Regions from separate parts of the Oceanobacillus sp. M60 genome, predicted to be linked through region 1. Evidence: riboswitches for the same ligand, from Rfam matches in the RefSeq annotation. Region 1 holds a riboswitch; the other holds the start of a gene.
The links. Region 1 has a riboswitch for preQ1 ahead of queF (preQ(1) synthase). Riboswitches for the same ligand answer to the same signal wherever they lie in the genome.

Region 1 (6,191 bases):
ATTCCTTTGACAAAGTTGTCTCTCACTGTAATATGGCTGCTGGAACCGCTGATGAAAAGCCCCATTACCGTTTCATCCATTGCATCTGTCGTTACATTTTGGATAGTCAATCCTTCTATATTTATGTAATTTTTATCCTCCAGAACAACAAGTGCACGGTTTCCATCCACAGTATTCAAACTCTCGCCGTCCATAATAACTTCTTCCCCTTCAAACGCTTGAAAGGAGATTGGCTTGTGCCTCGTGCCGCTGTGCTGGACGATCAGCGGCTCCTTATACGTCCCTTCCCGAATATATACAGTAGCGCCCGCCTCCGCTTCCGAGCTGGCTTTAGCAATTGTCTGAAAGGGAGACTCCAATGTACCTTCATTTTGATCGTTTCCATCCATTGCTACATAAATTACTTGGTTTGTAGAATACAGCGAACAGACAGTAAATAAAACACCGGCAGCTGCACATGCTGCAATCATAAATAATCCCATACTCTTCATGGCTTTCTCCTAGATAACCTTATTTCTTTTCTTCTTTCTGATTCTTCTCATTGCCGTTACCGTCACTATTCTTCTTCTCCTCTTCACCAGGAAGCGGATCTATTTTATGCTTATAGCCATACCCTTTTGATAATGTAACCAAGGATAAAATAATAACCATTGCAACCACAATGACCGAAACAGCAATTACTGCGATATAGGACCCCATAATATACCTCCATCATCTTTTCTTATATTCTATCCTATTAAACTATGCATGCCTTTTCAATTAATTTCTATTTTGCTGTAAGTTACTGCGCCTCCAATATAAGAAACCACTTACTCCCCTTTGCTTGTACCATATTGGGACTTAGTATAAACTCTAGTATGTATGTTATTAAAGTTTATCACGGAGAATCACTCGAAAATCTCTTTATGATAGAAGTTTCTTTTTTAGTAAGTTGAAATAAAAAATGCGTGCAAAGGAGCAATACAATAATGCCAGAACCTATCGTTACCTATCAAAATGTTCATAAATCCTTTGGGAATGTGGAGATATTGAAGGGGATTGATTTAGATATATATCCAGGTGAAAAAGTCGCTGTCATTGGTCCAAGCGGATCAGGGAAAACAACAATTATCCGGATGCTGATGACATTAGAGCAGCCAACATCTGGAGACATTATCGTAGACGGCCGCAATTTGTGGAAAATGGAGAAGAATGGAAAATGGGTGTATGCGAATGAAAGTCATCTGCGCTCTATTCGCGGTGAGATTGGAATGGTATTTCAGCATTTCAACCTGTTTCCGCATATGACGATTTTAGAAAATTGTATGACAGCGCCTATGCATGTGAAAAACGAAGTAAAAAACGAAGTAAAAAAGCGCTCGATAGAAATGCTGGAGCGTGTAGGACTCGGGAGTAAACTGGATAATTATCCAAGTCAGCTTTCAGGCGGACAAAAACAGCGGGTAGCCATGGCCCGTGCCCTTGTGATGCGTCCTAAAATCATGTTATTTGATGAGGTTACCTCTGCACTTGACCCGGAGCTTGTCGGAGAGGTGCTAAATGTTATTCGTGATATTGCAGAAAATGATGATATGGCGATGGTTCTTGTCACGCATGAAATGAACTTCGCCCTGGATATAGCGGATAAGGTACTCTTTTTAGATGAAGGGGTTATCGCAGAGCAAGGTACAGCAAGTGAGGTCATCGAGCATTCAGAGAACCCTCGTGTTCAATCCTTTTTGCAGCGTTTTAGAGGGTGAGCGAAAAATATTTAATCCTCCCCAGCCATGTTTAGCTTCGGCTGAGGTTTTTATAGATATTTTATGTTTCTGGTTAAACGGGTTCAAATGGGTTACCTATCAATATTTTAATTTTGAAGTTTCACTTATAATTTAAAGGAAAAATATTCCGTAAAGGCAATAATATAAGAGGAAAAGGCTCTTAGGGGAGCAAAGGATTTCGTATATTACGAATGTATTAAAAAAACCAGCCGGATTGACTGGTTTTTTCCTGTTATGCAAAATAAGAATTTATGAAACTTCCTCTCCTTCATCAGGAAGCTTTCAATAACTCCGACTGATGTTTTTCTTCATATTTTCGCGCCCAGCGGACAAGCAGATACGCAAATGGTGTATCAACCGCTGCAACGGTAAACTTCCAAATATATTGCGAGACAATCATTCCCAGTAAAACAGATGTCGGGACAACGCCCCAAAAAGCAATCGTAATAAATAGGACGGTATCAAAGAGCTGGCTCGTCATCGTTGATAAATTATTACGCAGCCACAGCTTTTTCCTTCCATGCCGCTGTTTTAACGTATGAAAAATGGAAACATCCAGGTGCTGGCTGACAAAATAAGAAACCAGGCTTGCTAAAATTATCCGGAAGCTCCCATTAAAAATCTCTTCAAAGGCAGCCTGTGATTGGAAATCGGCAGCCGGCGGAAGCTGAATGGAAATATAAATAAATACCATGGCAAGCACCTGTGTGAGAAAACCAGCCTGGACCGTTCTCCGAGCTGCCTTTTTTCCATAAACTTCCCCAATGACATCCGTCATCAAATAAGTAATCACATATACAATCGCTGCAGCGGGCAATACAATACTTCCCATTTCAAATAATTTAACCGACAAAATATTCGATAATAATAATAGGCCGACAAAAACGGCAGTGAAATAAATATACATTCTCCTGTTCCCTTCTCTTCAAAGGTGCAAGGATCTTAGTTTCCCTCTATCGATTATCAATCTTTTCCGGATACATATCATGCTGCATTAACCGGTTTTCTGCCATCTTTTCAAATTTTGTCCCCGCTTTTCCATAATTGCAATACGGGTCGATGGAAATACCTCCGCGGGGCGTAAACTTTCCTCTTACTTCAATATAACGCGGATCCATCAGCTCAATTAAATCGTTCATAATAATATTGACACAGTCCTCATGGAAGTCACCATGATTCCGGAAACTGAATAAATATAATTTTAAAGACTTACTCTCTACCATTTTGATATCTGGAATATAGCTGATATAAATCGTCCCAAAATCCGGCTGATTCGTTATCGGACAAAGCGTTGTAAATTCCGGACAGTTTAATTTCACAAAATAATCACGATTTGGATGCTGATTATCAAATGTTTCTAAAATCTCAGGTGTATAATCAAACGCATATTTCGTTTCTTTATTTCCCAGCAATTCAATTCCTTGAAGATCCTTCTCACTTCTTCCTGCCATACTCATCACCTCCTTTAGATATATTACGATAACAGAAATCAGTTATTTTCTATTACCTTGCAGTTCAAAACTTCCTCACATAGAAAAAGCCGTGCTCCCAAGGAACACGGCTTGATAATCGCAAGTTGTCCTTAGTTTTTTATAGAGGGTTTAAGCTAAGAACCTCTGCCTGAAGTTTAAAATAACACTTCATATTATAAGAATAGATAAAAGGCATGTCAAATTTTCTTTTTATCCCAGCCATCCTCTATCACAGCCAGAACCTGTGCCATGAGGCTATCCTTCCACATCCTCGCCAATAATCCGCACTTCCCGCTCTAACTGCACATCAAATTTCTCTTTTACCGTCGCTTGAACAAATTGAATTAAGGAAATATATTCGGAAGCCGTTGCATTTTGTTTATTTACAATAAAACCGGCATGCTTTGTGGAGACTTCTGCTCCGCCAATTTGCTTCCCTTGAAGATTACAGTCTTGGATCAGCTTGCCGGCAAAAAAACCGGGTGGGCGTTTGAACACACTGCCGCAAGACGGGTACTCGAGCGGCTGTTTGGATTCTCTTTTATATGTAAGATCATCCATCATTTCTTTAATTTCTTCTTTGTTCCCGGGCTTTAACGCGAATGTTGCTTCCAACACAATATAACCGTTGTCCGGGATGTTACTTGTGCGATAGCTGAGATCTAATTGCTCTGCTGTTAATGTCAGCAGTTCGCCGTCCTTTGTCGCAACTACCGTACTTTCCAGCGCATCTTTAATTTCTCCGCCATATGCACCTGCATTCATATATAGCGCTCCGCCGACGGAACCTGGAATACCGCAGGCAAACTCTAAACCGGCAAGCTCTTCATTTAAAGCAAAACGGGAAGCATCAATAATTCTTGCTCCGCTCTGAGAGATAACTTTACCTCCTTCTCTCCAAATAGCCGACAGCTGCTGCAGGTTCATAACGATTCCGCGGATGCCGCCATCCTTCACAATCAGATTAGAACCATTTCCAAGCATTGTAAATGGGACATTTTCCTGATTAGCAAAGCGAATAATCGCCTGTACTTCCTCGTAAGTGGACGGAGTAATGTAAAAATCCGCTTTCCCGCCTAATTTCGTATACGTATGTTCTCTAATCGGCTCATTCATCAATACATTCTCTTTTTTCGTATGTTGAATTAATTGATCATAAAGATGATGGTATTTATTCATGCTATCATTCCTTTAATTTGTCAAAAGCTTTTCTCTATTTGACCTTTATATTCTCATTCTTTTCCTACTTTGTTAAAAACAGGCATTCATCTTACTCCAGTTGAGCATTTCCGCATAACTGAAGTAAGATTATTTGATAAATCAATCCTATACCATTGTAGTTGATTCACTTTAATCTTGCCACAAAAAGCTATGAATCAATTTATCAATTTGCATACTTTCGTGCAGGGCACTGTGTGTCAGCTGCGGGTCATCAATAATCGTCTCTTTGAAATTTTGTTCGGGTATCATACTCCTCAGTGCCTTCACACTTTCCGGAACAGCAACGGAATCACCTGTACTGGCAATGCTGTAAACATCCACATCCGCAGGAAACATATTCTGCTGCAGCATATTTATCGCATGCGAATCGGGTTTCAAATCTTCTGCAGCTGCATCTTGATGAATTTCAAAATATCTTTCATTATAAATACCATCAAATGGACTGCCGATGGCTACAAGTTTATTAACAGATGGATAGTCATTCCTTGCATATTCCATCGTATATTTCACAGCAAGAATACCGCCCATAGAATGTCCGACCAGGTTAACTTCCTCCACTCGATAATTTTCCTTTAGATGAAGAAGCACTGCCGCAATCCATTCTGTACTTTCCTCAAAGCTTGCACGATTATCCTCTAAAACAATCTGTACAAACATGGGCGCATATCTCCCGTTATTTAAGTTATAATCGACAATATCTCCGTTCTCTGTCACATAGTAGATAAATCCTTTATTTCCCCATTGGTACGTATTTTCAAAACGGTCAAGCATATGACCAAATGAATTCTCCGTTCCTTTATAACCATGTATAAAAATCGTCGGTGCACCGGTATACTCCTCTGCTTGCGTTTCATCGTTCTGGTAAAAATAAATACCTGTTGCAATGGCGCAGATAACCAGGAGACCCAGGACAATACCTGCAATCTTCTTTCTCATTTATTTCCCTCAATTTCTGTTGTAAATCTAAGTACATCTCATGCTCTGAAGTACATAGCTATTATAACATCCTTCCTTTGCTGGAACACCATTTCTTCTACTTTATGTGTTTATTTTTTTACTTCATTGGCATATTTTTTATCAGGAATTAAAATACAAATTTTAAGAAAATAATGATTGAAAAATAAGTACCTGCAGGAAGCCCTCTGTTCATTCCTCCGCCATGGGTATCTATAAAAAGAAAGCAAATAGAATCTGCTTTTTAAACAGCATTCTATTTGCTTTCAATCATTATTGGGCAATCCGTTCATAATAATATCCCGGCCGATAATCCATTTCTGCTTATAAGTCTTTATTGCCCTCTATTCATAATATGATTAATGATGATGGTCGTCATCTTCATGCTCATGATCGTGGTCATGATCGCCTTCCTCACCATCTTCATGCTCATGATCCTCGCCTTCATGGTCGTCAATCGTAATTTCTGTAACCGGAGACTTGGCAACTGGATTATGATCATCATCGTAAAGAACCGCAAGAACTTCCTGTCCATCTACTTCTGCATCACCCATATAAGAATCCCCGTATTGATCTTCTGCCACCGTCCATTCCTCTTCAGCAGAATCACGTATGTACCAGTGCCAATGATCCAAATCTTCCTCTTCTGTTACTGCCTCTAATTTAAAAACATCGCCTGTATGGTAATGGTCGGATAACCCTTCAATTTCGATATTTTCCGGCACATCCTCGAAGGAAACCGCTTCGTCATCATGATCATGGTTATGCTCTTCTTCTTCATGAT
Region 2 (6,191 bases), on a different contig from region 1:
GCTGCTTTACTCGGCGGGAATGTCCGGGTCGGTTTAGAAGATAACTTATATTTAGAAAAAGGTGTACTTGGTACAAATGAACAGCTGGTTGATCAAGCTGTCAGCATTTTAAATAGTGTCAAGCTGGAGCCGATGACGGCTGCAGATGCAAGAGAACATTTAAATCTTAAAAAATTTAATTCCTAAGAGGTGAAATATGGCGCAAAAAACAATGGCAGTTTTAGGAACCGGCGTGATTGGCAATGGCTGGATTGCACGCTTTTTAGCAAATGGTCATAAGGTCAATGCTTTTGATCCGGCTCCTGATGCAAAAGAAAAAACAGAAAAAATGATAGATGCTATTTGGACAACATTAGAAGAATACGGAATAAGCAACGAAGCTGCAAAGGAGAATCTGACCTTCTACAACGAGCTGGAGGAAGCTGTAAAAGAAGCCGATTTGATACAGGAAAATGTTCCAGAGCAGGAAGCCTTGAAGAAAAAGGTATTAGCGCAGGTGGATGCTGCTGCTAAACCGACAGCGATTATCGCTTCAAGTACTTCTGGATACATGCCTTCTGTCCTGCAGGAAGATTGTGTGCATCACCCAGAACGAATCATTGTTGCCCATCCATTTAACCCCGTTTACTTAATTCCATTGGTGGAAATCGCAGGAGGAAAGCAGACAGAGCGCAGTTATATGGAAAAGGCAGAGGAGCTTTATGAAAGCATGCATATGAAGCCGCTTGTGATGAAAGGTGAAATTGACGGCCACATTGGCGACCGGCTTATGGAAGCAATTTGGCGTGAAGGGCTTCATATTGTCAATGATGGCGTAGCGACAACGGAAGAGGTAGATAAAGCCATTGTCTACGGCCCTGGTCTTCGCTGGGCACTGATGGGACCATTTCTAACGCTTCATTTAGCAGGCGGTAAGGACGGGATGCGGCACATGCTTGAACAATTCGGCCCTGCATTGAAGCTGCCTTGGACCCGTTTAGTGGCACCTGAACTGACGGAAGAATTAAGTGAAAAAGTGATTTCAGGGACTGCTGAACAAAGCGGAGAGATTTCTATCGATGACCTTGAACATCGCCGGGACCGTTTCTTGATTAAATTAATGGGGCTTTTAGAGGAAGAAGGCTTCTGGCCGGCAGAAAGGCTGATCTCCTATGACAGAAAGTAAACAAGTATGGAAGGGCAATGTGTTACGTGCGTGGGTAGACTATAACGGACATCTGAACGATGCATACTACGCATTGATTTTCAGTTATAGCCTCGATGCTTTCATGGATGTGATCGGTCTGGATGAAGAAGGACGAAAAGCAAGTGCTTATACCATTTTTACGCTGGAAGCGCATATTAAATATGTAAAAGAGGCGCATGAAAACGAGGAGCTGCTTACAAAGGTCACTGTGTTGAACCGGGATGCAAAGCGTGTGCATCTTTGGTTTGAAATGAAAAACAAAGAAAATGATACTGTGGCAACCAGTGAACAGATGGTGATGGGGATAGATCAGTCATCTGGACGCCCTGCGCCGTTTCCGGAATCTGTTGATGTACGGATTAATCAATTTCCAAGACTGGCAAAAGAAAACTGGCCAGCAGGGGCAAACACGCTTATGGGGATTCGTGAGAAAAAGTAAAATATACAATAGCAGCTGAAAGCAGAATTTCATGCAGTAATCTGTAATGATGCTCCCTTTATCGTGGATAATGAAACGAATAAAGGGAGCTTTTGTAATATTAAAAAGAGAGAAAAAGCAAACACTGCAAAGCCAAACTGGTTGATGAAACGTAATTTCATGTTTGAAAAAAGAAATCAGGATAACATCATCAGGAAATATATGTTATACTGCCAATTGTAAAAGAAATTGAATAAAATCTACGATACAAAGTAGAAGAGGTTCTAGCTAACACCCTCTATAAAAAACTAAGGATACCCATACCGCGCCTTAGGTATGGTTTTTTGCATTTTTCGGGTGTTTAGAATTCTCTTTTTCAAATTGGAAAGGGGATTTTTTTATGGAAAAAAATAATCGAGCAGTTGTTGTATTCAGCGGTGGTCAGGATAGCACCACCTGTTTATTTTGGGCATTAGAAAAGTTTGAGCATGTAGAGTTAGTCACTTTCAACTACAATCAGCGCCACAGCTTAGAAATTGAGGTGGCAAAGGAAATCGCTGGAGATCAGGGATTGAGTCATCATATTTTAGACATGTCTTTACTGAATCAATTAGCGCCCAATGCGCTGACCAGGGAGGACATTGAAGTAGAGAATGCAGAGGATGGCGGCATACCGAATACGTTTGTTCCGGGAAGAAATTTACTGTTCCTTTCTTTTGCAACCATTCTAGCCAAGCAAATTGATGCCAAGCATATTATTACGGGAGTTTGTGAAACAGATTTCAGCGGATATCCGGATTGCCGGGATATCTTTACCAAATCATTAAATGTCACCTTAAATCTATCCATGGATGAAGATTTTGTGATTCATACGCCATTAATGTGGCTGGATAAGGCAGAAACATGGGAATTAGCGGATGAACTGCAAGCCTTTGATTATGTCAGAGAACGGACGTTGACCTGTTATAACGGGGTTAGAGGAGCAGGATGCGGAGAATGTCCTGCATGTCAATTACGCCAGCGTGGATTAGACCAATACTTAGTTAGAAGACAGGAGATGAATCAGTAATGTTCGGGTTTCGTATTGTCGAAGAGCTGCAAAAGCTGGATAAAGATATTCATAGAGAAGAATTGGCCTATCACCAAAAACGCGTGATGGTAAGTAAAGAGTTTTCCTTCGATGCAGCGCACCATCTTCATTGTTATGAGGGGAAGTGTAAGAATCTGCATGGACATACGTATCAGGTTGTATTCGGTATCAGCGGTTTTGTAGATAAGGTGGGTTTCGTAATTGATTTTGGTGATATAAAAGAGATTTGGAAGAACAAGATTGAAACATTTTTAGATCACCGTTATTTAAATGAAACATTGCCCAAAATGAACACAACTGCTGAGAATATGGTCGTCTGGATTTTTGAACAAATGGAAGCGGCAATTCAGGAACTCCCTAACCAATGCCAGGTGGAATTTGTTCGGTTATTTGAAACACCGACAAGCTATGCGGAAGCAAGACGGGAGTGGATGAATCATGCGTAAAATACCGGTCTTAGAAATATTCGGCCCTACAATTCAAGGTGAAGGAATGGTAGTCGGAAGAAAAACCATGTTCGTCCGAACTGCTGGATGCGATTACCGATGTGCCTGGTGCGATTCCGCATTTACATGGGACGGAAGCGCCAAAGAAGATATTGTTCAGATGACGAGTGAAGACATTTGGCAGCGGCTGCAAGAAGTAGGAGGAAGCTGCTTTGATCATGTGACGATTTCAGGAGGGAATCCGGCTTTGTTATCTGCTATTGATAATCTGATTGATTTGCTTCAGGAAAAGTCTATTGAGGTTGCACTGGAAACACAGGGAAGCCGCTACCAGGACTGGTTTGTAAAAATTGATGATCTGACCATTTCTCCTAAACCGCCAAGCTCTAAGATGAAAACAAACTGGGAGACGCTAGATGATATCATCCATCAATTGGAAATCAATGATCGATTAGCGCATGCCAGCTTAAAGGTAGTAATTTTTGATAAAGAGGACCTTCGTTATGCAGAAAAAGTGCATCAGCGCTATCCAAAACTGGCTTTTTTTCTGCAAGTTGGAAATGATGATTTAGAGGAAATCGAACCACAGCAATTATCCCGGCATTTATTAAATAAATATGAATGGTTAATTGATCAGGTAGTGGCATCCACAGTGCTGAATCGTGTTCGTGTTCTTCCGCAGGTACATGCATTAGTATGGGGAAATAAGCGGGGCGTATAGTAAGGGAGATTAAAAGCTATTATCCTATTAAAAAGGCAGTAAGAGCTGTCGCCTTTTTGATAGGGTAATCTTTTCTTTCACTTTCTGGCTTTTCTCCGAATGGACAGGAATCTAAATCAATAAAATAATCCCGCCGATTAACGGCACAGCAACCATTGCAATTTTTAATATCATTGGATTCAGACGAGTGGTGAATTTCGCGCCGATATAAGAACCTATAATTGTTCCGATAACTACTTCTGCAAATAATTTCAAATCGAGAAAACCGACAGAATAATAACCGATACCGCCTACCAGTGCGATTGGTATAATAACAAGCATCGTCGTGCCTGCAGATAGCTGAATCGACAAACCAAAGAATACTAGCAACCCGATTTGGATAAACGGCGTTGAGCCAATCCCGAATGCACCTGATAGTAAGCCGGTAATGATGCCGATCCCAGCAGCTGTCATCCAAAATCTGCTTTTCGAGGAACGGTTTTTCTCAGCAAATTTTTGTGTGGCAAACTTGCCAAATCCTGCTGTTACACGAATCCACAGCAATATGGCTGATACAATGAGCATTCCGGCAGTAAAAAATTTCAATTCACTTTCCGGGATAAAGCTTGCCAGCCTGGAACCAAAAAAAGCTCCAACTGCACCAAATAGCCCAGTTGCCAGCCCGATTTTTACCATGGTATTTCTTTCCCGCAGGTGACTGAGTGTGCCCGATAAGGATGTGAAGACCATTGCAGCCAGAGATGTTCCAAGCGCTGTGTGGATAGGAATACCAAAAACTTCCGTCAATATAGCAATAATAAATCCGGAACCGCCAGCCCCGACAAAACCAAGCAACAATCCAATCACTAACATCGTACATAAAACAATCAAAACAAAAATCCCCTTCTTTTTCTTTACTACATAAGTCATTATAGCATAGCGGGCGAGAAATTTTGGGATGAAGGCACTTGAAGTATATGTTGACAGTCTATTCAAGTTATAGTGAATACAGCTTTTACTATTATCAATATTATATTTTATTGACTCAACTTTCGCACATTAAAAAGTAACTTCATTTCTATAGAAACAGGGGTTGAAACACCCTTGACCAAGAATAAAAGATGAAGTGTAAAGCACCGCTGCGGCGGACCATTTTGCTTTCCGACGTACAGGACGTACTAGTGCAGGCGTTGTCACAACGCCTGCACTTGCACGTCCTGGGACTGCGATTACTCGCCCCATCAAAAACATTTGTGCATCGCAGGGCGAGCTGAAGATCCACTTGAAAAGCGGTTTTCTTATCAAGTTAGCTGAAGCCGCCCCCATGGCAGACTAGGACCGCAACGTCCTGGGGTTGCGATTACTCGTCCCATCGAAAACATTTGTACGTCGGAAAGCGGAGTGGTTGGTTGCAGGAGCTATGCACCATCACCAATTCCAAAAAGGCCGGATATTTAACCAAAATGCAAGTATGATAATGAAGAACACGTTCATCTTGGAATAGCAAAATATATTTGCTTATTCTTAGGTGCGAAAGTTGAGTTACTGAAAAAAGAAAAGCGATATGGAAGCATACATAATTCAGCTTCCATATCGTTTTTTCAGCTCGTTATAACAATCCAACCCACTGCCAATAGGTTGCACTAAACAGAATAATAAGCAAATACCCAATCACAGTAAGCGGCACACCGGATTTGATAAATTGTTTTAAAGTAAATGTACCTGTACCATAAGCGAGCATATTTTGCGGAGCGCTGACCGGCAATAGGAAGCCAAAACTGATCACAAATTGCATAATCAAGACAAGACCTGGACCATTAAAGGCTGCTGGCTCCATTGATCCGACCAGAGCAATAACGATTGGAATAAAAGCAGATGCCAGACTGGTGGCACTTGCAAAGCCCAAGTGAATCAAAATATTAAATAAAGCAAGTACGGCAATCATCGCAACCAGAGGCAGGGAAGACACCCCGAGTATTTCAAAGGAATTAGAAGAAAGCCAGGTTGCTCCCTCTGTTGCTAACAGAACAATCCCTAATGAAATTCCTGTTGCGAATACAATTAATGTGCCCCAAGGTACTTTTCTTTGCACTTCTTTCCAGGAAAAGATACCGATAACAGGTGTCAGCATGATGGCAACTGCAACAATGGTAACTGTAGTAGAATCTAAGGGATGCAAAACACCTTCCGTCGACCAGAATAATAATAACAAGCCGGCGATAATGATTAAGCGCCATTCTTTTCCACTGATTTTCCCGAGCTCCTTCAGCTGGTTCGTTATGCTTACTCCTTCCTTTATTTCCGACATATTTGGTTTAATTAGTTTAACCATAACAATATAAAGTACGATA

Region 2: it holds a riboswitch for preQ1, as region 1 does, so the genes downstream of both, queC (7-cyano-7-deazaguanine synthase QueC) here and queF (preQ(1) synthase) in region 1, are expected to answer to the same signal.

What each region holds. Positions count from the first base shown of each region.
Region 1 covers NZ_JBSSNH010000001.1:123,139-129,329, forward strand. Annotated here, with positions in the region: gene ACW0TQ_RS00660 (right-handed parallel beta-helix repeat-containing protein) at 1-491, opposite strand, end outside; gene ytzI (YtzI protein) at 511-699, opposite strand; gene ehuA (ectoine/hydroxyectoine ABC transporter ATP-binding protein EhuA) at 969-1,739, shown strand; gene ACW0TQ_RS00675 (queuosine precursor transporter) at 2,032-2,667, opposite strand; gene queF (preQ(1) synthase) at 2,714-3,211, opposite strand; PreQ1 riboswitch class I at 3,337-3,383, opposite strand; gene murB (UDP-N-acetylmuramate dehydrogenase) at 3,488-4,411, opposite strand; gene ACW0TQ_RS00690 (alpha/beta fold hydrolase) at 4,583-5,389, opposite strand; gene ACW0TQ_RS00695 (hypothetical protein) at 5,767-6,191, opposite strand, start outside.
Region 2 covers NZ_JBSSNH010000002.1:49,908-56,098, forward strand. Annotated here, with positions in the region: gene ACW0TQ_RS04440 (beta-keto acid cleavage family enzyme) at 1-186, shown strand, start outside; gene ACW0TQ_RS04445 (3-hydroxyacyl-CoA dehydrogenase NAD-binding domain-containing protein) at 197-1,165, shown strand; gene ACW0TQ_RS04450 (thioesterase family protein) at 1,152-1,625, shown strand; PreQ1 riboswitch class I at 1,877-1,922, shown strand; gene queC (7-cyano-7-deazaguanine synthase QueC) at 2,005-2,673, shown strand; gene queD (6-carboxytetrahydropterin synthase QueD) at 2,673-3,140, shown strand; gene queE (7-carboxy-7-deazaguanine synthase QueE) at 3,133-3,861, shown strand; gene ACW0TQ_RS04470 (sulfite exporter TauE/SafE family protein) at 3,973-4,731, opposite strand; gene ACW0TQ_RS04475 (DASS family sodium-coupled anion symporter) at 5,450-6,191, opposite strand, start outside.